Linked DNA regions of Paraglaciecola psychrophila 170. The protein of the gene in region 1 interacts with the protein of each later gene in a pairwise test. Links are inferred from orthologs where the notes say so. Each region holds a gene or a part of one and is shown on either strand. Other genes may lie near its edges. The genes, in order: rpe and eno.

What was found.
Region 2: the proteins of rpe (region 1) and eno interact in binary tests that used the Escherichia coli proteins (3 or more experiments, as listed by UniProt). The link is inferred for Paraglaciecola psychrophila 170 from one-to-one orthologs.

What each region holds. Positions count from the first base shown.
Region 1 is NC_020514.1:4,859,509-4,876,085, forward strand. Bases 1,782-4,606 are described here. They hold rpe (ribulose-phosphate 3-epimerase), read left to right. Parts: upstream 1,782-2,770; coding sequence 2,771-3,442; downstream 3,443-4,606. Other genes in these bases: C427_RS21300 (TorF family putative porin), read right to left, coding at 1,806-2,450; trpS (tryptophan--tRNA ligase), read left to right, coding at 3,492-4,496; C427_RS21315 (anthranilate synthase component II), read left to right, coding at 4,521-4,606. In the rest of the region: C427_RS21285 (SPOR domain-containing protein), read left to right, coding at 1-392; C427_RS21290 (Dam family site-specific DNA-(adenine-N6)-methyltransferase), read left to right, coding at 466-1,299; C427_RS21295 (hypothetical protein), read right to left, coding at 1,322-1,645; more of C427_RS21315, read left to right, coding at 4,607-5,153; C427_RS21320 (HDOD domain-containing protein), read left to right, coding at 5,302-6,465; C427_RS21325 (aspartate aminotransferase family protein), read left to right, coding at 6,722-7,942; astA (arginine N-succinyltransferase), read left to right, coding at 7,953-8,987; astD (succinylglutamate-semialdehyde dehydrogenase), read left to right, coding at 8,990-10,462; C427_RS21340 (DUF1338 domain-containing protein), read left to right, coding at 10,487-11,305; iron-sulfur cluster insertion protein ErpA, read right to left, coding at 11,407-11,751; C427_RS21350 (DUF6776 family protein), read right to left, coding at 11,865-12,623; C427_RS21360 (CopD family protein), read left to right, coding at 14,469-14,897; C427_RS21365 (hypothetical protein), read left to right, coding at 14,944-15,129; GTP cyclohydrolase I FolE, read left to right, coding at 15,273-15,827. UniProt on the Escherichia coli protein: Catalyzes the reversible epimerization of D-ribulose 5-phosphate to D-xylulose 5-phosphate.
Region 2 is NC_020514.1:1,501,015-1,508,420, forward strand. What follows is about bases 3,007-6,000. They hold eno (phosphopyruvate hydratase), read right to left. Parts: upstream 5,153-6,000; coding sequence 3,860-5,152; downstream 3,007-3,859. Other genes in these bases: C427_RS06480 (hypothetical protein), read right to left, coding at 3,020-3,664; C427_RS06490 (CTP synthase), read right to left, coding at 5,168-6,000. Outside these bases: leuA (2-isopropylmalate synthase), read right to left, coding at 1-1,530; C427_RS26280 (hypothetical protein), read left to right, coding at 1,883-2,056; C427_RS06475 (hypothetical protein), read left to right, coding at 2,262-2,903; more of C427_RS06490, read right to left, coding at 6,001-6,799; C427_RS24685 (MAPEG family protein), read right to left, coding at 7,042-7,406. UniProt on the Escherichia coli protein: Catalyzes the reversible conversion of 2-phosphoglycerate (2-PG) into phosphoenolpyruvate (PEP). It is essential for the degradation of carbohydrates via glycolysis.

The DNA.
Region 1 (16,577 bases):
AAGATATAGTGAAATTTGAACCGCTATCCTCACAAAAAAGATTACTATTAGGCAAAGTTGAAACCGTCATAATTGACGATTTTATGGTTCCAGAGCCTGATTTGTTATTGGCATTACCTGATAAACACTTTCTGATTCAAATAGCAGCGATGGCTAATATTAGTATCTTACAAGATTACATAAAAGGTGAGCGGTTAGGCAAACAACTGTGGTTATACAAAACTCAGCGTTATGGTGGGGATTGGTATGTGTTATTAAAAAATCAACATTTTCCCACAATAGAAGCTGCCAGAGCAGAAATAATCAATTTGGCAGATGCAATGTTAAGAAATACTCCTTTTGTTAAGAGTGTTGGACAAGTCAAACAAGAAATAAGTGCCTCTAGGCCTTAAGCTATTTGTTGTTTTTGTCTAGTACCGTTACAATTCGGCCCCATAAACTAGCGGCTCCGACTTGGTTGAAACATTGGCAGTTACAAAAGATAAAAAAAACAGAGCCTTTTTGAAGTGGGCCGGTGGAAAGTTCAGTCTTATAGATGACATAAACGCGAAACTTCCAGAGGCTAAAAAGCTTATTGAGCCTTTTGTCGGTGCAGGTTCGGTATTTCTGAACACCAATTATTCTAAATATCTGCTAAACGATATTAATCCTGATTTAATTAATTTATACAATATCGTAAAACACCAATCTAGTGATTACATAACCGACAGTGCCAAGATGTTCACTTCAGTTTATAACGAAGAACAACGTTATTATCAGATAAGGCAAGAATTTAATGACAGTGCGGATATCTATGAACGGGCAGTCTATTTTCTTTACTTAAATAGACATGGCTACAATGGGTTATGTCGTTATAACAACAGTGGGAAATTTAATGTCCCTTTTGGCAGGTACAAGGCTCCTTACTTTCCAGAAAAAGAGCTGTGGTATTTTTCAGAGAAATCTCAACTAGCGACTTTCACCTGTGACTCTTTTGAAAAAGTGTTCGCCAGAGCTCGAAAGGGATCGGTTATATACTGTGATCCTCCCTATGCACCCATTAGCAAAACGGCGATGTTCAATAGCTATGCCGCCGGTGGATTTACTTTGGATAACCAGATTAAACTAGCATCGTTAGCTCGTCGTACCGGTCACACTCGCAGTATTCCAGTGTTAGTCAGTAATCATGACACTGAGTTTACTAGGGATATATATCAAGGGGCTGATATGACTCAACTTCAAGTCAGTCGTTTTATCAGTCAAAATGGCAGTACTAGATTAAAAGTGGCAGAACTATTGGCACTTTATCGGGCCGATTAACTCCACTTGATTTTGAGTGGAACTAGTTTGTCTGGGCAGGATTTTTTGCTACGCTATTCCCTGAACGTGACAGTAACTCAAGTAAATCAATAAAGTGGAATTGATATGAGCTTGATCGCCCCGAAAACCATTCAGACCAACTTACACCTTGTTGTTGATTGGCAGCACATCTATTAACAGGATGGCTAACAGGTAATTCATGATCAAGAGCAACATTTTCTAGATTTCCACAAAACACATTTTTATCATCTAACGAGCTCTGAGAAACACTTAACATAGCAGCGGCTACTAAACCGGTTAAGGTCAAACCATAGAGGGTAAATAACGATTTTGACTTCCTGTTCATAGTGTTATCCGCGTTGAAATATTTTGTGACATTATACCTGTAATTCAACAATCAACAAATGTACTCCAACTCATAAGTTAGGCACTTTGTCGTTAATATTAGGGAATAAAAGAAGGCGCAATACATGCGCCTTAGAAATAATTAACAGCTTACAGCAAGCTTACAAGTCGAATGATTTACTAAGTGAGAAATACACAGCTTCATCGTCATCAAGATCAGAACCACTAAATATCACTCCAACACCGACATCAAATCCGCCAATTTCTGTACCATAGCCGACTTCGATATATTCACCTTCAGAATCTTGACCATATGTACCAAAAGTACCACTAAAACCATTACTTTCAAATGTAACGGTAAAAATAGAATAATCACCTTCAGTCGCGGCTTCATCACCCACAATACCGTCCCACTTACCTTGGCTATAACCAAGACTAATTAATCCATACCCAGCACTTAAATTGACTTCGTTATATGCAGAGTCAAAATCACCTGTGTATTGATAAGTGGTCACACCTAAACCCAAAGAAAGACCACTGTCCAACTCGATTCCATAACCACCATATAGATCAACTTCTAAGCCATCAGCCACATCCGCAACCCAGGTACCAACGTAAAATCCGTCATTTTCATAATCTAAACCTGCACTAGCTGAACCACCACTAGTCTGTTGGATACCGCGAAAATGATATTGAGAAACATAACCAATGTTTGCACTAACGCTGCCTTCGGCCAAAGCCACTTGACTAACACTAGATGCGGCTAAAACAGCAGCGGCGATAACAGTAAATTTTAAATTTTTCATGTGTGAACTCCGATTGTATTTATAATATTTTTCAGTGATTTAACTAAGTTTTCTATCATATTATTTTTATTTTATTCACTTCATAACGCAAAACTAATGCCTAAATGCAGCAAACTAAATAGCACGCTCAATAAAACGTTTATCCACTTGTTTTTATTAGTTATTTCCTAATGAATATGATTTAAAATCGTACAACTTTTCAATCTTTTATCAGTCATGTCGCACCATAAAAGAACAATTAGTCAATATTGGTGCAAAGAGGGCGCTTTTGTCTGTTTCGATTTTTCTGTAGAATATTGTTTTTGTTTGCAAGGAAAGAAATGAAACCTTATTTGATCGCTCCCTCGATTTTGTCCGCCAACTTTACCAAGTTAGGTGAAGAAGTTGACAATGTGCTGAATGCTGGTGCAGATGTCGTTCACTTTGACGTCATGGATAACCATTATGTACCCAACCTGACAATTGGCCCTCTAGTGTGCAAAGCTTTACGCAAACATGGTGTGACGGCTGATATTGATGTTCACCTGATGGTACAACCTGTGGACGATATGATTAAACAATTTGCCGATGCTGGAGCCAGCTATATCAGCTTTCATCCTGAAGCATCACAGCATGTGGATAGAAGTTTGCAACTGATCATCGATTCAGGCTGTCAGCCTGGCTTAGTATTCAACCCTGCTACACCATTACAACATCTCGATCATGTGATGCATAAGTTACATCATATTTTATTAATGTCTGTTAACCCCGGTTTTGGCGGTCAATCTTTTATCCCACAAAGTTTAGATAAGCTAAAACAGGTTCGTGCATTAATTGATCAATCAGGTTTTGATATTCGATTAGAAATTGACGGCGGCGTAAAAGTCGATAATATTCGCGCCATTGCAGAGGCAGGAGCTGATATGTTTGTAGCGGGCTCCGCAATTTTTGGTCAAACAGATTATCAAGCAGTTATTAGTCAAATGCGTTCTGAACTTGCTTTGGCTAATTAGCCTTTTAACCAACTTTTTTCAACTAACTGTATAAGTAGATCTAATTAACATGACAAAACCAATTGTACTCAGCGGCTGTCAGCCTTCAGGTCAACTCACCATTGGCAATTACATGGGTGCGCTTCGCCAGTGGGTCAATATGCAAGATGATTATGACTGTTTGTATATGTTGGTTGATTTACATGCGATCACCGTAAGACAGGACCCAAAAGCCCTACATCAAGCTTGTTTAGATGGTTTGGCACTATATATAGCTTGTGGAATTGATCCCGCTAAAAGTACTGTTTTTATGCAATCTCATGTTCCTGAGCATGCCCAATTAGCTTGGTTGATGAATTGTTACACCCAGATGGGTGAACTTAACCGCATGACGCAATTTAAAGATAAGTCGGCGAAAAATGTGTCTAACATCAATGCAGGCTTGTACTCTTATCCAGTATTAATGGCGGCAGATATTTTGTTATATCAAGCTAACCAGGTACCTGTAGGCGATGATCAAAAACAACATCTAGAGTTGGCGCGAGATATTGCCACACGTTTTAATAATGTTTACGGCAAAACGTTCAGCATACCCGACCCTTATATCCCCGAATTTGGTGCCCGAGTGATGAGTTTACAAGATCCAACAAAAAAGATGTCTAAGTCAGACGATAACGCCAACAACTTTGTCGGCCTGTTAGAAGATCCCAAAAAAATAGCGAAGAAAATTAAGCGTGCAGTAACAGACTCGGATGACCAAGCTCGTATTTATTTTGATACAATAGATAAACCCGGTGTATCTAACTTGTTGAGCCTATTGTCATGTGCTACAGGCACCTCAATCGAAGCCCTCGTTCCAAGTTATGAAGATAAAATGTACGGGCATTTAAAATCTGATGCAGCCGATGCAATCGTTGCTTTAATAGAACCAATTCAGCAAAAATATCATGCGTTGCGAGATGACCAGACTGAACTGAATAGAATAATGCATGAAGGTTCTGAAAAGGCCAGCCAACGTGCAGCCATTACCTTAGCTAACGCATACGAAGCGGTAGGCTTTGTTAAACGTCCTTAAATTAATCAGTGGTTGAGGCAGGCCATGCTTCTGTTGATTGACAACTATGATTCATTTACCTACAACTTAGCTCGCTATTTTGAGGAGTTGGGACAAGAGGTATCTGTGGTCCGCAATGATGAAATTGATTGTGATAAAATAGGAACTTTGAACCCTGACTTTTTAGTTTTTTCGCCTGGTCCATGCACACCTGATAGTTCAGGGATAACACTAGAGGCGATAAAAATCTTCGCAGGTCTTATCCCGATGTTAGGTGTCTGTTTAGGGCATCAAGCAATAGGTCAGGTATTTGGTGCCAACGTCATTAAAGCCCAGCAGATAAAACATGGAAAAACCTCACAGATTTATCATTCCCACTCTGCTTTGTTTAAAGATGTTCCTATGCCGTTTGTCGCTACACGTTACCACTCTTTAATCTTAGACGGCGTCAGTATCCCTGATGACTTTAAAGTAACCGCATGGTGTAGCGATAACGCTAACGGCAAAAATAAAGTTTCAGACAACAATAAAACAGAATTAAGAGAAGTAATGGCTATCGAACATAACACACTCCCCATTTTTGGTGTGCAATTTCACCCAGAGTCCTTATTGACCGAATTTGGACATCGCATACTTAATAATTTTCTTAAAAGCCAACATATCTCTGAAGCACGGTAGAAGCCCATAGAAATATTGTCACATTAATGTAAAATTAATTTTTGTATTGTAATTATTCTCTTATATAGCTGATAACGTTAATTACATTCAAAAATTCAAACATCAAAACATCAAAACATCAAAACATTTTTATAAGATTAGAATAATAATGAGCATACTCACAAACACGGAAGAATTAATAAAACAGCGTTTTGAAGCGTTATTTTTAGATGTGAAGGCAGCACAACATAGCGCTATCAATGAGGGTAAACCCGAGTTAAGTGTCATCGAGATTGAGCAAAGTAAAACAGCTCGATCTTTATTGCGGGTTGAAAAACAAGCGATCCGTGAAAAAGATTTAAATATTAAGTCAGATCTTAGCTTCTTAAACACCATCACTGACCAAATCAATATTGAAGTAGCAAAACGCCTAAATGAAAGTATTCAAGATACAGACCATCTATATTCTAAAATCATAGGCATAGACAGATCATTACCCGAATTGCTTGATCTGGTTGGCATTAAAGCAGCGACTATTTCAAAAGTTGAACCTATTGCCACCGAATTGCCATGGTTTTTCAATGACTTAATGAAGTTTGTTAATCAACCTAAATATCGGCGTATAGATAATAAAGGAAAAACGGTAGTAGTTGAAACTATGCGAGTGGGCCTAAGCTTTTTTGGTTTAGAGAATCTAATGACTATACTTACATCTCTAGCCTTTAAACGCTCACTGCCTCAAATCACTGACCCTTACCCACAAATAAAATTAAGGATTTGGGAGGAAGCATTAGCAACAGCAATTTCCTGCAAACAAATAGCTTCTGTGGTGGGTGTCAATCAAGACCATGCTTTTTGCATAGGTATATTACAAACGACGGGCAAAGTGGTGGTATCAAAGTTATACTTCAGGCTCTTCGAAAGCGTGTTGCGAGAAGCCTTATTGGAAACTCACAATGCACAAAAGCATGAAGAACACTCTGCTTTGACCAGAATTACACCATCAGGTCCATTTCTGAACCATTTAATTGATACACACGCACTAAAGATTAGTGCCAAATTAATTGATAAAATGGCGATGAAGAGAGTCATGATAGCCAATGCAATGTTTGAAGTGGCAAATAATGAATCTGCAGTAAACCTATCGCCACTAGCGTTGGTATTAAAGCAAGGCAAAGCCTATGCTCAGTATCGAATGTTAAAAGGGCATAAGCTGATTGATTTACAGCAGTCTAAAGATTTCATACGCACCCTGCGTATGCCTAAAGGCTCTTTAGAATTACTGAAAACAACAGATATGCACTCACTTGACTTAAGTATCAATAACGATTAATTATTTTAAGCATATTCATGCAATCTCTTTAAAATAATTAAATACCCCAATACGGGTATGCGCCATTGGGGTTGCTTGAGGCTGCGAGTGAGAACTATATTATCAGCGACTAAATAGTTATTCACTATTCATGCAAAACTAGATGAATCCCTTTGAAAACGCAGCTTTACATTTAATATGCATAAAGACATGTGTCAAACCTTCTGCCATACTAACTCCCTTTTTTAAGCCAAAATATGACACTGAAGGCAATAGAATGAATGTAACTCGCGACTTGTTTAATGAAGTAATGGTTCCTAACTACAACCCAGCGGCAATAATCCCGGTAAAAGGATTAGGCTCTCGCTTGTGGGATCAAGCAGGTACCGAATACATCGATTTTGCTGGAGGTATAGCGGTCAACGTATTAGGCCATTGCCATCCCGAACTTGTCTCAGCTCTGACAGAGCAAGGCCAAAAACTTTGGCATTTAAGTAACGTTCTTACTAACGAACCAGCGCTTCGCTTAGCCAAAAAACTAACCGATGCTACTTTTGGTGAAAAAGTATACTTTGCCAATTCTGGTGCTGAAGCCAACGAAGCAGCATTAAAGCTAGCTCGACGTTTCGCTCTTGACCATTTTGGCGCACAGAAAGATCAAATTATTTCTTTTAAGCAAGGCTTCCACGGTCGTACCTTCTTTACTGTCACCGTGGGTGGACAAACCGCTTACTCAGACGGTTTTGGTCCTAAACCAGGTGCTATCGAACATGCAGACTATAATGATTTAGCCAGTTTTGAAGCATTAATATCTGACAAAACCTGTGCGGTTATGATGGAACCATTGCAAGGTGAAGGTGGCATAATTAGTCCTACTATTGATTTTGTCAAAGGTGTGCGTGCTTTGTGTGACAAACACAACGCACTACTTATTTTTGATGAAGTACAATCCGGTGTTGGTCGTACAGGCGAGCTTTATGCTTATATGGGGCTTGGTGTGGTACCCGACATTCTCACAACGGCTAAAGCGCTTGGTGGCGGCTTCCCAATTGGCGCCATGTTAACCACCACTGAAATTGCCAAACATTTAAAGATAGGTACTCATGGCAGCACTTATGGTGGTAACCCACTAGGTTGCGCGATAGCCGAAAAAGTATTGGATATTGTAAACACACCCGAAGTGTTGAATGGAGTGAAGCATAAAGAACAACTTTTCCGAAAGGGATTAGAAGCCATCAATGATCAATACCACTGTTTTGAAGAAATTCGCGGTAAAGGCCTTTTATTGGGTGCTGCTTTAAATAAAAACTTTACGGGTCGCGCTAAAGAATTTTTAGTTGCCGCCGCAGAAGAACATTTAATGTGTTTGATTGCAGGTGCTAATGTAGTGCGTTTTGCTCCATCACTTATTATACCTGATGAAGATATTCAAGAAGGGCTAGTACGTTTCGAACGAGCTGTGGCAAAAGTAGTTGGCGCCGACGTTTCATTTAAGTGAGTAAGCGAACATGAAAATTATTCGCCCAATCCATCCTGATGATTATTCGTCACTGAATGAAATTGCCCAAGAATCTGGGGTAGGTTTTACGTCGTTGCCAGTAAACGAAGTTTTGCTTAGAAGTAAGATAGACAAGTCAGTACAAGCCTTTGCCAAAGATGTTGCCGAGCCAGCAGATGAAAGCTATTTGTTTGTAATGCAAGACCAGGACACCCAAGAAGTGGTGGGGACTAGCGGTATTGTGGCCGGTGTAGGTTTGAACGATGCATTTTATCATTACCATTTAAGTAAGGTGGTGCATGCATCACGAGAGCTAGAAATCTACAATAATGTTGATATTCTTACCCTATGTAACGATTACACGGGGGTCTCTGAAATATGTACATTATTTCTGCGCCAGGGTGCAAGAGAAGGCTTAAACGGTAGATTGTTATCCAAGTTTCGTTTTTTGTTTATGATGGAACATAGAAACCGTTTTGCTGAGACTATCATAGCCGAAATGCGCGGAATTAATGATGAAAATGGCCAATCACCTTTCTGGCAGTGGTTAGAAGAACATTTCTTTTCAATGGACTTCCCTACAGCAGACTACCTCACTGGTATTGGTCAAAAACAGTTCATCGCTGAGCTTATGCCAAAATACCCCATTTATGTCAACCTGCTAAGTAAACAAGCCCAGGCCGTGATTGGTCAAGTACATGAAAAAACCAAACCCGCATTACAACTTCTTGAACAAGAGGGTTTTAGTTGCAGAGGTTATGTAGATATTTTTGACGCGGGTCCCACCGTTGAAGCTAATTTAGAACATATCCGCAGTGCGCAAGCTAGTAGAAAAATGCAGATCAAAGTGACGGGTAACATTGATGACAGTCAACCAACATTTTTTGTTATCAATACTACTGTTCAAGACTTTCGTGGAGTGTGCACAACACTGCTTATCGATATAGATACTGAACTTGCTACTATTGGTCAACAGGCCGCCGCCGCACTCGGTGTAAGTGATGGCGACTATATTCGCTTTGCACCTACTCATTTCAGGACATAATCATGAATACGCACACACATTTTATCGCTGACAACTGGTTAGCTGGTGAAGGTCACGACATAAAATCAATTGATCCTGCAAAGAAAAACGTCATTTGGCAGGCTAAATCGGCATCTCAAGAACAAGTTAATTCAGCCGTCAAGGCTGCCCGCTCGGCATTTGCTTCTTGGAGTAATCTGACGTTTGATGAGCGCTTAGTTTTTGTTAAAAAGTTCGCAGAATTACTCGCCCAGAATAAACAAGCTATTGCTTTGAGTATTGCTCAAGAGACGGGCAAACCATTATGGGAAACGGCAACTGAAGTAGGCGCTATGATAGGTAAAATTGCTTTGTCAGAAAAAGCTTACCATGAGCGAACCGGTACAGTAGAAAATGCCATGCCCTTAGGTAAAGCATTTATTCGCCACAAACCCCATGGCGTAGTCGCGGTATTTGGTCCATACAACTTCCCAGGACATTTACCCAATGGACATATCGTTCCTGCACTATTAGCAGGTAATACTATTGTTTTTAAGCCAAGCGATCTTACGCCTTTGGTAGCAGAAAAAACCTTAGAACTGTGGCAGCAAGCTGGTTTACCTGCTGGGGTATTGAACATGGTTCAAGGTGAAGTAGAAACAGGCAAAGCACTTGCCTCTCATAGTGGATTAGATGGCCTGTTTTTTACCGGTAGTTCGCGTACTGGTAGATTGTTACACGAGCAATTTGCTGGGCATCCTGGAAAAATATTGGCCTTGGAGATGGGTGGAAATAACCCACTAATAGTCAAAGATGCGGCGGATATCAAAGCTGTAGTGCACGATATTATCCAATCAGCCTTTGTCACTTCTGGTCAACGTTGTACTTGCGCGCGCCGTTTGTTTATTCAACAGGGTGAAGCTGGTGATGTCATTATGAATAAATTGATTGAAGCCACTAACAACATTCAAGTTGGGATGTATGATGCCGAAGCACAGCCTTTTATGGGCGCAATGGTTTCACAACATGCCGCGTCTTTAATGGTCAAAGCACAACAACAGTTGCTCACCCTTGGGGCGAAATCCTTAGTCGAGCTTAAGCATCTAGATATTGAGTCTGGTTTTGTTAGTCCAGGTATTATTGACGTGACTGACATCATTAAGGATATGCCAGATGAAGAACATTTTGGTCCTTTACTTAAAGTCATTCGTTATACTGACTTTGACCAAGCCATTGATGAGGCCAACAATACTAGCTTTGGATTATCCGCAGGGTTATTGGCCGATAATCAAGCAGACTACGAACATTTTTATCAGCGTATTCGTGCTGGAATAGTTAACTGGAATAGGCCTATTACTGGCGCCAGTGGTGCAGCACCTTTTGGTGGGATTGGCGATAGTGGCAATCATAGAGCGAGTGCTTACTACGCTGCTGATTACTGTTCTTACCCAGTTGCTTCAGTAGAATTAGAAAAAACAACACTACCTGATACGTTGAGTCCAGGATTAAGTATTTAATTTTAGAACGAGAGTTTTAGCGCTATGCATAACAAAATTGATAGATTGTTTAGCCATTTATGGCAAGATTATCTAATTATTACGCCTTCGGCAAAAAAAGTTCATGACTTGTTGGAAGGATACGAGTCTAAACATTTGGGTAAAACGTCTAAATTAGTTAATGACCATATTGCACTGCGCACTTTTAATATAGAAAAAATCAACTTGGATAAACTTGCAGCACATTTCCTAGCACTAGGTTACACCGAGCAAGGCCAATATGAGTTTGTAGAAAAAAAGCTACGTGCTAAACACTTTGAACATACAGATGATACTCATCCCAAAGTATTTATTAGTGAACTTATAGTTGAAGATATGCCTTTTGATGTGCAGCAAATTATTCTGAAAATGACGGATAACATTTCTGATGATGCTGCGGCGCAGGACAACTTCTTGTATTCAGGTACACATTGGCAAGTCAGTCCACAAGAATATGATGTTTTAGCTGCACACTCTGAATATGCAGCTTGGATGTCAGTTTGGGGATTTAGGGCGAATCATTTTACTGTGAGCTTAAATCACATGGGGCATTTTCAATCTCTGGCACAAATAAACACCCTATTAAAAAGTGAAGGTTTTATACTTAATTCTTCAGGCGGTGAAATCAAAGGGGGTCCAGAGGTTTTATTGGCTCAGTCATCTACTATGGCAGACAAAATAGAAGTACAGTTCACTAATTGCAAGAAATTAGTACCTAGCTGTTTTTATGAATTCGCTCAGCGTTACAAGATGCCAACTGGAAAGTTATACCAAGGTTTTGTAGCCGCTTCTGCAGATAAAATATTTGAAAGCACCAATATTTGAACGTACAAATAGCTAACTACGAAAACGTTATAACAATATAATAAAAAAGCCAGTTGTGTAACAACTGGCTTTTTTATGTTTCAGGAATTGTTAAACTCACACTAGACGGTAAACGAAGCACCACAACCACATGTGGTTGTTGCGTTAGGGTTCGTCACTAAAAAGCGAGAACCTTCTAATCCTTCAGTGTAATCAACCTCTCCGCCCACCAAATATTGTAAGCTCATGGGGTCAACCACTAAAGTTACTTCGTTTTTATCTATTGTGGTGTCACCTTCATTGACCTTTTCATCAAAGGTAAATCCGTATTGGAAGCCAGAACAGCCTCCACCGGTCACATACACACGTAGTTTAAGATTTGGATTTTCTTCTTCTTCCACCAACGTTTTTACTTTTCTAGCGGCAGCATCAGAAAATTCAATAGGTAACGCGATTTGCACTGTCATAACTTGCCTCAGTAAAAAATTGAATGACTTTTATTGGGTAGATTATCTAGTACTTGACTAATATGGTCAAGTATTCACTAAGACTAATTAATTCAGAATCAGTTCTGTTAAGCCTAGTAGGGGTTAATGACCCAATCGAATACGGTGGTTAACTCGCCTTTCTTGCGTTTAAACTGAAACATATCAGCATGTACGGATACTTGCTCTGGTTGAAAACCTTCTGGTAAACTTATCTCTCCGGCAATGACCTGAAAATATTTAAAGCTAAAGGTCAAACTTTTTTGCTCTTGATCAGACAACATAGAATCCAATGTATATTGCTTAGCTTTACCATTTTCACTGCCGATTAAAGTAACTTTTAAATTACCTTTAAGGGTATTTTTGGTTTTATTTTGTTGCATCAAAACTAATTCAAATCGAAAAGAATTATCACTCAACGCAGGCTCTAGATTAAACCCCTCAATCAGAAAACCTTGTTCATTCAATTCTGGTGCCATTACTTGTTGATAAAAAGCGAGTTGGGTGCGCAAGTCTTTTTCAACGTCAATGCTTTTTCCAATTTCAATAAAGTGTTGCTGTTGAGTCAGCTTTGCAACCTCGAGTTCAACCCCTAGGATGTTTAAATTTTTAATCAGCTTTTCATTTTCCAACTTAAGGTTATAAATGCTTTTTTCATGTGTGGATATTGTCATTTGTTGTTGAGTGTAATTCGCATTACCCCAGAAAAAACCTAGATACACAGTGACCGCAATCATCACTATTAGAATCAAATAAAATTGAAATGCGCCAAATTTATTTTTAAGTTCAGAAATAATCAATTTATGCCCTTTTAAAAGCGGTAAAACTTTGCCTCGTTGATATAATGTTATCATTTAGTCCTTTAAAATAGTCGATTGATTTATCAAACATTTAATTTTATGGCTGTATGAAAAAGATTAACTCTATAAAATACAGTGACTTGTGATAGAATGTTTTAAATCTCAGTTATCAGCCCATTTGTAATTGTGAACCTCAACACTTTTAGACAAGAACTAGCCACACCACGCACGTCTATACAGCTGTGTATTATCGGTATTGTGGGTGGAATTTGCGCCGCATCCTTAATTATTATATTCCGTTTAAGCGTTGAATGGCTGCAAAAATTATTCTTACCTGAGGTAAATGATTTCGGCGCTTTAGACCCACTCATGCGTTTTTTTCTTCCTTGTATAGGCGCCATAGCTATAGTGCTAATTGCTTATCTGACAGGATTTAAACACTATCGCATGGGGATCCCTTTTGTTATCCATAGAATCAAACACTACTATGGGCATATTCCTTTTAGAACAGCGATTAACCAGTTCTTTGGGGGAACTTTAGCTTTAGTCAGTGGTTTTTCGGTAGGCCGAGAAGGGCCATCTGTGCATTTAGGTGCATTCGGCAGCAGCTTTTTTGGTCAATGGTTGAAGTTTCCTCATAACAGTATTCGCATTTTATCTGGATGTGGTATTGCAGCCGGTATCTCTGCTTCTTTCAACACACCATTTGCAGCCGTAATTTTTGTTATGGAAGTTGTGTTGCGAGAATACAAAATCCATATTTTTATTCCCGTTATGCTGGCTGCAGCTTGCGGCACAGTATTAACACGTATTTTTTTTGGTGAGGCACAAGAGTTATCTTTTATTCAATTCAACGAATTCAGCCGCTGGATTTACATATACTTGATCATCTTTGGTATCTTACTAGGCTGCCTTGCGTCATTGTTTAATAAAACATTGATGCTGGTCATCAGCGGTTTTAGCCGTATAAATATGGTTCGTCGCTTATTAATTGCGGGGCTCATTACCGGCGCAGTAGGATATATTTTACCAGATGCGTTAGGTGCACATTTCCACTCTGCACACGTTTTAATCGCACAAAATGAAAATATTCAGTTGCTAATCGGAGTGGTCGCGGCCAAGTTTTTATTAACTATCTTTGCAATCGGCCTAGGGATCCCTGGAGGCATAATCGGCCCAGTGTTTGTTATAGGGATGCTAAGTGGTGTTATTCTTGCCTTCCCACTAGGTTTTTTATTAGATGACGTCAGTAACTTAAATGGCAGCTTTTCTCTGTTGGGAATGGCCGGGCTGATGACGGCAGTTATTCATGCACCATTAGCGGCATTATCAGCAGTTATGGAGTTATCCTACAGTCCAGAGATGATTCTCCCAACGATCCTGGTGATAGTGCCTGCGTATGTGACTTCTACACAGTTTTTTAGGTAATAGCTCTATTTTTACTCAGCAATTAGATTATCAAAAGTTACCTTATACCATTTCTTCCGTTATGGAATCGCTGCAAAAGACTGGCGTATTAGCTGTTATGAACAAGGAATTTAAACTTTTTAAGAAAAATAATGAAGGTATTGAGGATAACAACAACAACGAGCAGCTAATAAGCATATTGGATAAGGAACATCATAACGCCATAGTTCAACATTCAGTTGATATACAAGGGACTGCTACATATTCATTAATTGAATATGACAAAGGAAAAGACGGTGAAGCAATGCGCTTAAACTTTATTCCAATGCAAGGGGTCAATTTTCAAGCTACGCTAGCTGAAGTTTATAGCTTATTAGAAGTTAACAGAAATGGTGCGGTATATATATTTTCAACCTCAGAAGAAATATTAGGTATTATTACTTGGAAAACACTCAGACACCACCTACATAAAGCAAGTTACTAGGAAGCACAATGATGTTACTTTGGATAAAAGCACTACACGTATTTTTTATGGTTGCTTGGATGTCAGGCTTGTTTTATTTGCCTAGACTGATGGTCTATCACGCACAGACAGATATACAGGAAGTGAAAGATCAGTTCAAAATAATGGAAAAGCGACTCTGGTATTTTGTTACACCTTTTGCCTTATTGACCTTAGTATTTGGGGTATGGTTAATCAATTTATATGGAAAAGAATGGTTTGTTACATCCAAATGGCTACATATTAAACTAATTTTAGTCACTGTGTTATATGCTTACCATGGCTACTTGTTTGTATTAGTAAGAAAATTTTCTAAAGATGAAAATACACATTCTTCACGCTTCTTCCGTTTTTTAAATGAAGCACCAGTTTTGATTGTTTTAGCTATTATCGTTCTAGCGATTGTAAAATATTTCTAAATTTTTGCTCAATACCAATACTCTATAAAAATTCAGGAGAGTCGACATGGATGTCAATCATAAACGACTCAAGCATTTAGCTGTCCAGACTGACGCGGCATTTGAAGAATATAAACAGAATCCAGCATCTGAAAATCACGCTCAAGCCTATGAAGATGCCAAATCTGCCCTCGATCACTATATGCTACAAATCCGTCAATCTATGCTGCAAATAAGTAAAAACTATAAATAATTTAGCATTCCAACAGACATAAATATGGCGCTGGTATTTAATACTATCCTCAGAAAATGTTATGATCGGAGAATCCAGTTATGGGTTATTCCAGTACCAAATACTCATACTCATTAATACCACTGTTCTAAGAGTCAAATTACATGTCAGATAAATTAGCCGGCCACTATTCAGATATCCTTTCAATCTTAGGGGAGGATGTTAGCCGCGGTGGATTAGTAGATACGCCCCAACGCGCGGCCAAAGCAATGCAATTTTTAACTGATGGTTATCAAAAAGATTTAGATGGCGTTGTAAATGGGGCTATTTTCGAAGCAGACACAGATGAAATGGTCATTATACAAGACATCGAGTTCTACTCATTGTGTGAACATCATATTTTACCTTTTATCGGACGTTGCCATATTGCCTACCTACCCAATGGCAAAGTGTTGGGGTTATCAAAGTTTGCTCGCATTGTTGATATGTTCGCTAGACGTTTACAAATCCAAGAAGGGTTAACCAAACAAATTGCCGATGCCGTGCAAAAAGTGACTGGCGCTACAGGTGTAGGGGTGATTATGGAAGGTAAACACATGTGTATGATGATGCGCGGTGTACAAAAGCAGAATTCTTCTATGATAACTTCAGTGATGTTAGGCTCTATGCGCACATCTGATGCCACCCGTAATGAATTTTTGCGCTTAATCGGTAAATAAACCTATGAAAGGCAAAAACGTGTTTAACATCTAGGTTCAATTTCCAGCTGTTTGTGAATGTTAGAGCCTTCGATTTGTTCTCAGACTTACAAATTCCTGTAGCCATAGTTTGACTGATTTTTTCTCAGCCTTTTCTTGTCCGATTTCGCCCAATAGAGGCAATACGACATAGGTATCCAGCCTGGTGATTTTTCGTCGAAAGGGGCAATTGAAAAGTATTTTACCCCGATGTCCCTGTGGCTTTCCTTATATAGGTTTGTAATCTCTTTCAAAGGCTCCTCTGTCCCAGCAGCGGCTAATGCAGCCAGGGAGTCAGCGAAGCACTGGCGGATCCGTGACTGGCGAGACTAATGCATACGCTTAACAACATTGGCTATATGCCGCACTTCAAGCTCGGTAACGGGCACACGCTGGGAGCAGCAAGATGCACAGCCATCTTTACAGCTGATATTTTTTTTGCTTTTACGCTTTGTTCTATTGAGTGAGAAACAATCTGATTGGTAAGTAACTGATAAACTGTACTAACTCAAAAGCTGATACCTTATTGTCGGGAACCGTTACGCAAGAGAAACAACCTCATCGCCAATTTTTAAATCGAAGTTTGCTGTAACGTTTGCCTTTGACTTGGTTTTCATCCAAGAGCCAATTCCGTATCTAAGTTTAGTAATTATACAGGGCTTCGTTGCTGAATTTTCGTTATTCTAAATGGGAAACCCTTGGATTCAACCAATAACACATTAGAAATAACAT
Region 2 (7,406 bases), 3.4 Mb from region 1 along the record:
CTGATCAGCTAAATGTGTGTTATTTAATACATAAATCAGCGCTTTTACACCTGCTTCCACTATATCAGTTGCCAAACCAATACCGTTGAAGCGACGTCCATTGTATTCAGCGACTACTGATACTTGTGCTAAGGCGTTGGCACCTTTGCCTTTAGAATCAAGTTTAAAATCCACTATCTCAACCTGATTATGACCAACAACTTTGGTGATGGCGTTGTAAGCCGCATCGACTGGCCCATTCCCGGTTGCAGACTCGGTGATTTCTTTATCACCTACTAACATGCGCACCGTTGCGCTAGGTATGATCTGTTTACCTGAATTCGCCTGCAAATACATAAGTTTGTAGTGTTCGTCTTCTTGTTTGGTTTGGCTAAAAAACAATAATGCTTCTAAGTCATAATCAAACACTTGGCCCTTTTTGTCGGCTAATTTCACAAAAGAATCGTAAATTGTTTCTAAGTCAAAATCAGTTTCTTTGTAACCCAACTCGAATAACCGATGTTTAATCACATGGCGCCCAGAGCGTGAGGTTAGGTTCAAATTGTTTTTGTTAATACCCACACTTTCTGGGGTCATTATTTCGTAGGTGTTGCTACCTTTTAATACGCCATCTTGGTGAATGCCTGAGGAGTGACTAAAGGCATTGGCGCCAACTATCGCCTTGTTAGCCTGCACGGGCATATTGCACAAGTTGCTGACTAATTTAGAGGTGCGTGAGATTTCTTCACTTTTGATATTGGTATGAAACCCAAGTTTTGCATGGCGTGTCTGCAAAATCATCGCAATCTCTTCTAACGAACAATTACCTGCACGTTCACCTAAACCATTAATAGTCGCTTCAACTTGCCTTGCACCTTGTTCTACTGCGGCTAAAGAATTGGCCACAGCCAGACCTAAATCATTGTGGCAATGCACCGAAATTATCGCTTTATCAATGTTGGGAACACGGTTAAATAAATTCTGAATAATGCCACCAAACTCTGTAGGAGTGGTGTAGCCAACTGTATCGGGAATATTCACTGTGGTTGCGCCAGCGTTAATCGCGGCTTCTACCATACGGCATAAATAATCGATATGGGTACGCCCAGCATCTTCACATGAAAACTCCACATCGTCAGTATAGCGACGTGCATGTTTCACTGCCTGAACTGCCATCTCAACCACTTCGTCCTGAGATTTACGTAATTTCGTGTTCACATGAATATCAGAGGTGGCAATAAACGTATGGATCCGGAATTGCTCAGCGACTTTCAACGACTCTCCACAAGCATCAATGTCTTTAGCTAAAGCTCGGGCTAAACCACATACAGTGGCATTTTTTATTTCACGGGCGATGGTTTGTACTGATTTAAAATCACCGGGAGAAGAAACAGGGAAACCGGCTTCGATAATGTCCACACCAAGTCGCTCCAGTGCCAGAGCAATTTTCAGCTTTTCTTTAACGCTCAAACTAGCAGGTAACGCTTGTTCGCCGTCCCGCAAGGTGGTGTCGAATATTTTGACTTGGTTAGAGTTAACCCCGTTTGACATTCCATTCTCCTGATTGCATTGTCGCTTTGATTTTTTAATTTCATCACTGTTTAAAATACACATACAAAAAACCCGTGCTTAGCACGGGTTTTTTGTAAACTTGTTAACGCTCGCTTACAACCTACCCGTGCAGTCTTGCTGCCAGCAGTAGTAGAGTAGAAAAAATAGCGTTATTCATTATTTAGATTCTTTAACTTTTATGTATAAAATTTATTTTAAAACCAATATGTATTTGTAACGCGGATAGCACCAGTGCGTCAACCTCAGTTTACAAGAACACATATAACTTAAAAGTATAAATTTAAATTTTTGTGATGACTTTGCGAAAAATAATAATGTAGCAGATACAAACATGTGTAGTGCTCATCAAGTATTTGCTCCATTGGACTTGTTTGCACAAAGTTTGTACGGTGCGTTATCCAAAAGCATCTCTTCTATTGGACCCCTTTTAACTCAGGTTGCTCAGCGAACTTGGAGTCGCGAAAAAAGCAAAGGCATAACGTTTGCTGACAAAACACAAAACTAAAGACGTTTATTTATGAAGAAATCACAAAAAATAGATAAAACAATACTACGTTATCTATGGGTAATTAATTTGACACTAAACCATTTTTTTGTAAAGTTGAGTAAATAGCTCGCCTTGAAATTCTTTCAATTATTAAAAGGATGTATTAATAATGATGTGTATAAACTGCAAAAAATATATTCTAAGATTAATAACCCTAACCAATATGTTTATTTTGTCACTAGGTTTGTCTCTTAGCGGATGTGGGGAAAACAGTACAGAAAATACACCCCCTACAGTTAAAATTGGGGACGTTAATTTGTTTTATTTTGTTACTGACACATTAGATCCTTCGAAAAGAACTATCGAAGCAGTAGCAGACGCAGATGACATTGACGGTAGTATAAGTAGTATTAATTGGTCTATTTTGAGTCATCACCCGATTGAATTAATAGGCTCTGACACAAAAACTATTCAATTTACTGCGCCTTTAATTAACTCTGAAGAAATAGACCTATTTGTACTTGAGGTTGAAGCCACGGATAACCAAGGAAGTATAACAACTGATACAGTCGAGATTGATTTAAACGACGATCTAATTATATTCATTCCTCTTATTTCAGCAAAAAGGGGAGAAGAAATCGAAGTTAATGCGTTAATATTTGGTAGAGAGAGTAAAGTTTCAGAGCTTAATTGGTCTGTATCCAATGGTGTTGAAGTGACGTTATTAGATGCCAATACAGATACTGTCACATTTTTAGCACCTAATTCATCTACTTTCTCTACAGTAAACTTAGAGTTAGAAGTGAGTTTTATGGATGGAAGTGAAAATCGAATCTTCAACGCATACGTAACTTTGCATGATTAATAATATATAAAGAATTGTTACACGGGTTGTTCTTGCAGTCATTGACTGGGCATAGTTTTGATAGTGGGATAGTGGGATAGTGGGATAGTGGGATAGTGGGATAGTGGGATAGTGAGTTAACGAAAGGTCTTCCAATTTATCGATAGGGATAGCAGTAATTCACGCAAAGATAACGCCCGTTGTTGACCTTTGCCTTTGTGATCCCATTTGTGACCACAGCATGCAGCAGTTAAAATAGCTTTTGAGGGTTTAAGTAATCTGAGGCTTAGCACTGCAGGTTGTGTGTATACATTTTCGGCAAATTCGCCATCAATATTGAACCAGCCAAACTTATTGGTATGTAGACGATTACCACTTAAATCGATTTTATCAATCGAATCCAGCTCTATATATTCACAGCCAAGCTGCTCAATATGCACCGCAACACTACAACCAATCTGAATGTTATTAGAAAACCACTGTTGGGTTTTTTGTACTAAATAGTTGTTAGCCATACATTTAGCAGCTTGTTTAGCTTGCCAACTGGCATTGTGTACATCAACTTGTAACGGCGATTGGTGTTGTAATAGACTGTAAGCAGCACGTTTTATATGATGTCTAAGTCCCGCTATTTTTCGTTGTAACAAGTTGATATTATTGAGTTTTTGTTGAGATAAGCTAGCAAGTTCTCGCTCATACAATGCATTGCACAGTTCAGCATAATGTAACTGATGCTGATCATCAGAAAAAATGTCTACCTGTTGGGAGTTTGAAATTTGCATAGTTAATTATGTGTACATTATTCTAATAAAGTTTCTAATGGGCTTCTCATATAAATAGTTAATAAAAATCTTTATATGAGTGCTTAAAACTAAAATGGCCAGCGTTAGCTGACCATTTTATACTCTATAACGTTGAATTTGCAGTTTTATTATCTACACATTCAATTATCTATCAATTACTTATTAAGAAACGCTTTATTGACCTTTAATTTCTTTTCGGCCGTTATAAGTTACACGGTCACCTAACTCTTGTTCAATACGTAACAATTGGTTGTACTTAGCAACCCGATCAGAACGACATAAAGAGCCGGTCTTGATTTGACCTGCTGCAGTACCTACTGCTAAATCAGCGATAGTTGAATCTTCAGTTTCACCACTACGGTGAGAGATAACCACGGTGAAACCTGCTGCCTGTGCCATACGAATTGCCTCTAGGGTTTCGGTTAATGTACCAATCTGGTTGAATTTAATTAGGATCGAGTTACCTATACCATTGTCGATACCGCGCTTAAGTATTTTTGTATTGGTTACGAACAAGTCATCACCGACTAATTGCACTTTGTCGCCAATTTTTCTGGTTAAGCTTGCCCAGCCATCCCAGTCACTTTCGTCCAGGCCATCTTCGATAGAGATAATAGGGTACTTTCTAGATAAGTCAGCTAGAAAATCACCAAAACCTTCAGAATCAAACACTTTGCCTTCGCCTTTAAGATCGTATTTACCATCGACGTAAAATTCTGATGCGGCGCAATCCATTGCCAAAGTTATGTCTTTGTCCATCACATAGCCGGCTTTTTCAACTGCTTCAATGATAACTGTCAAGGCTTCTTCATTGGACCCAAGGTTTGGTGCAAAACCACCTTCATCACCTACAGCGGTATTTAGGCCTTTTTCATTTAATACTTTTTTCAGTGAATGGAAAATTTCAGCACCGGTACGCAAGGCTTCTTTAAAGCTCTTCGCGCCAACTGGCTGCACCATAAATTCTTGGATATCAACGTTATTATCGGCATGTTCGCCACCATTGATAATGTTCATCATAGGGACTGGCATACTGTATACACCAGGTGTGCCGTTTAACTCTGAGATATGTTGGTAAAGAGGAATTTTTTTGTGGATAGCGGCAGCCTTAGCTGCTGCCAGTGATACCGCTAAAATGGCATTAGCACCAAATTTTTCTTTGTTTTCAGTACCGTCTAAATCAATCATGATTTTATCAAGGGCAGCTTGATCGACTGCGTCTTTGCCTAACAGGGCTGTTTGAATATCGTTGTTAATTGCGGCAACGGCTTTTAATACACCTTTGCCTAAATAGCGGCTTTTGTCGCCGTCACGTAGTTCTAGAGCTTCACGTGAACCAGTTGAAGCTCCCGAGGGAGCAGCAGCTCTGCCCATAGCACCCGATTCTAAATATACGTCTGCTTCTACTGTTGGGTTGCCACGTGAGTCCATGATTTCACGAGCGATAATTTTGCTAATCTTTGACATTGTTGTTGCCTTTTATTAATTGTGATTCTTAAAATATTCGCCTGCAGCTTTAACAAACCCTGTAAAAAGAGGGTGTCCGTCGCGAGGAGTTGAGTTGAATTCTGGGTGAAATTGTCCGGCTACAAACCAAGGGTGCTCGGCAATTTCGATAACCTCTACTAAGCGTTTGTCAGCAGATAGCCCTGTGACTTTTAAGCCCGCAGCTTCGACTTTGCCACGTAGGTTATTATTCACTTCGTATCTGTGTCTATGACGTTCGTATATTTCGCTAGCACCATACATGTCGTGTACTTTACTATCTGGAAGTAGGTGACATAGCTGACTACCTAAACGCATAGTGCCACCTAAGTCTGAGCTTTCGTCACGAGACTCGGTTGTGCCTGCTGCATCCAACCATTCGGTAATCAGGCCAACAACAGGGAAGGGCGTATCAGGGGCAAATTCTGTACTATTGGCATTTTCCATGCCCGCTACATTTCTCGCATACTCAATTAACGCCACTTGCATGCCTAAGCAAATACCCAAGTACGGTATCTGGTTTTCACGTGCATATTTAGCAGCAGCGATTTTGCCTTCAATACCGCGCTCACCGAAACCACCAGGAACCAATACGGCGTCAAGGCCTTCTAATATATGCTCGCCTTTACTCTCGATATCTTGGGAGTCAATGTATCTAATATTTACTGTTAAACGATTTTTTAAGCCAGCATGTTTTAGAGCTTCGTTAACGGATTTGTATGCGTCTGGCAATTCCACATATTTACCCACCATACCTATGGTGACTTCACCTGTCGGATTGGATTCTGCGTAAAGTACTTGTTCCCATTCGGTCAGGTCGGCTTCAGGACAATCTAAACCAAAACGTTCCACCACTAATTCATCTAAACCTTGGGCTTTAAGCATGGCGGGAATTTTGTAAATACTGTCAGCGTCTCTTAGGGAAATAACGGCTTTGTCTATGACATTAGTAAACAATGCAATTTTTTGACGTTCGTTAGACGGCAAAGGTACTTCAGAGCGACACACAAGAATATCGGGTTGCACGCCAACTGAACGTAATTCTTTCACCGAATGTTGAGTGGGTTTGGTTTTTACTTCAGCCGAAACAGCGAGGTAAGGCACCAACGTAAGATGCATAAACATCGCTCGGTTACGTCCTACTTCAACACCCAATTGGCGAATTGCTTCAATAAATGGTTGTGATTCAATGTCACCCACAGTACCGCCAATTTCTACTATGGCGACATCTACACCTTCTGAGCCATCAATAATTCTACGCTTAATTTCGTTAGTGATATGCGGAATAACTTGAATTGTGGCACCTAAATAATCGCCTCGACGCTCCCGCTTGAGGACTTCTTCGTATACTCTGCCAGTCGTGAAGTTATTTCGTTTAGTCATGCGAGTACGAATAAAACGTTCGTAGTGACCTAAGTCTAAATCTGTTTCAGCACCATCGTCGGTGACAAATACTTCACCGTGCTGAATTGGGCTCATAGTGCCTGGATCAACGTTGATATAAGGGTCAAGCTTGAGCATAGTGACATTCAAGCCTCTAGCTTCTAGGATTGCTGCAAGCGAGGCTGCAGCAATACCTTTTCCAAGTGATGAAACTACACCACCTGTGACGAAAATATAATGTGTCATGATAACCCTAATAAAGGCGTTTGAATTGAATATGCGTTGTAAAGTGTGGTTTGAGTTTTCTTGTTAAAAAGCCAAGAAAAAACCATTACCGGACGGGAAGATATTGTACTAAAAAATGCCATCTCAGACAAAGAATAATCTTAAATAAAAGACAAATATTCAAGCCATCTCAAAATGTGCATCTTGATATGACTTTATTGGAGGATATTTTGATTTAGTGTATATCTTATGCAGAAACTTAATTATGCCATTAGGCTGAATATCGCTGCGCCTAGACCACCTAACATTAAAGCAATGTTAGCGAAAAACCCCATTGCAAAACCAAGGGCTCTGCTGCGTGGGTCTTTCACATAACTGACGTAGTAAGTAGGTCGCCCGATTATAAATAGAATACCAATTGCAGCAGCTATTGAGGGGCTGACCAAATATGAAAAAATCCACAAAGCAGGTATAAATACGATTAATTGCTCTAGGGTGTTTTGTTGTACGCGATACAGTTTTTCCCATACGAGATTGCCGGATACAGCAGGCGCAATTACGTTATACTTTTTTCGACTAAAGCCAACCTTAAAAGCAAAAACAATTACTCTGACAACGCTATAAGGGT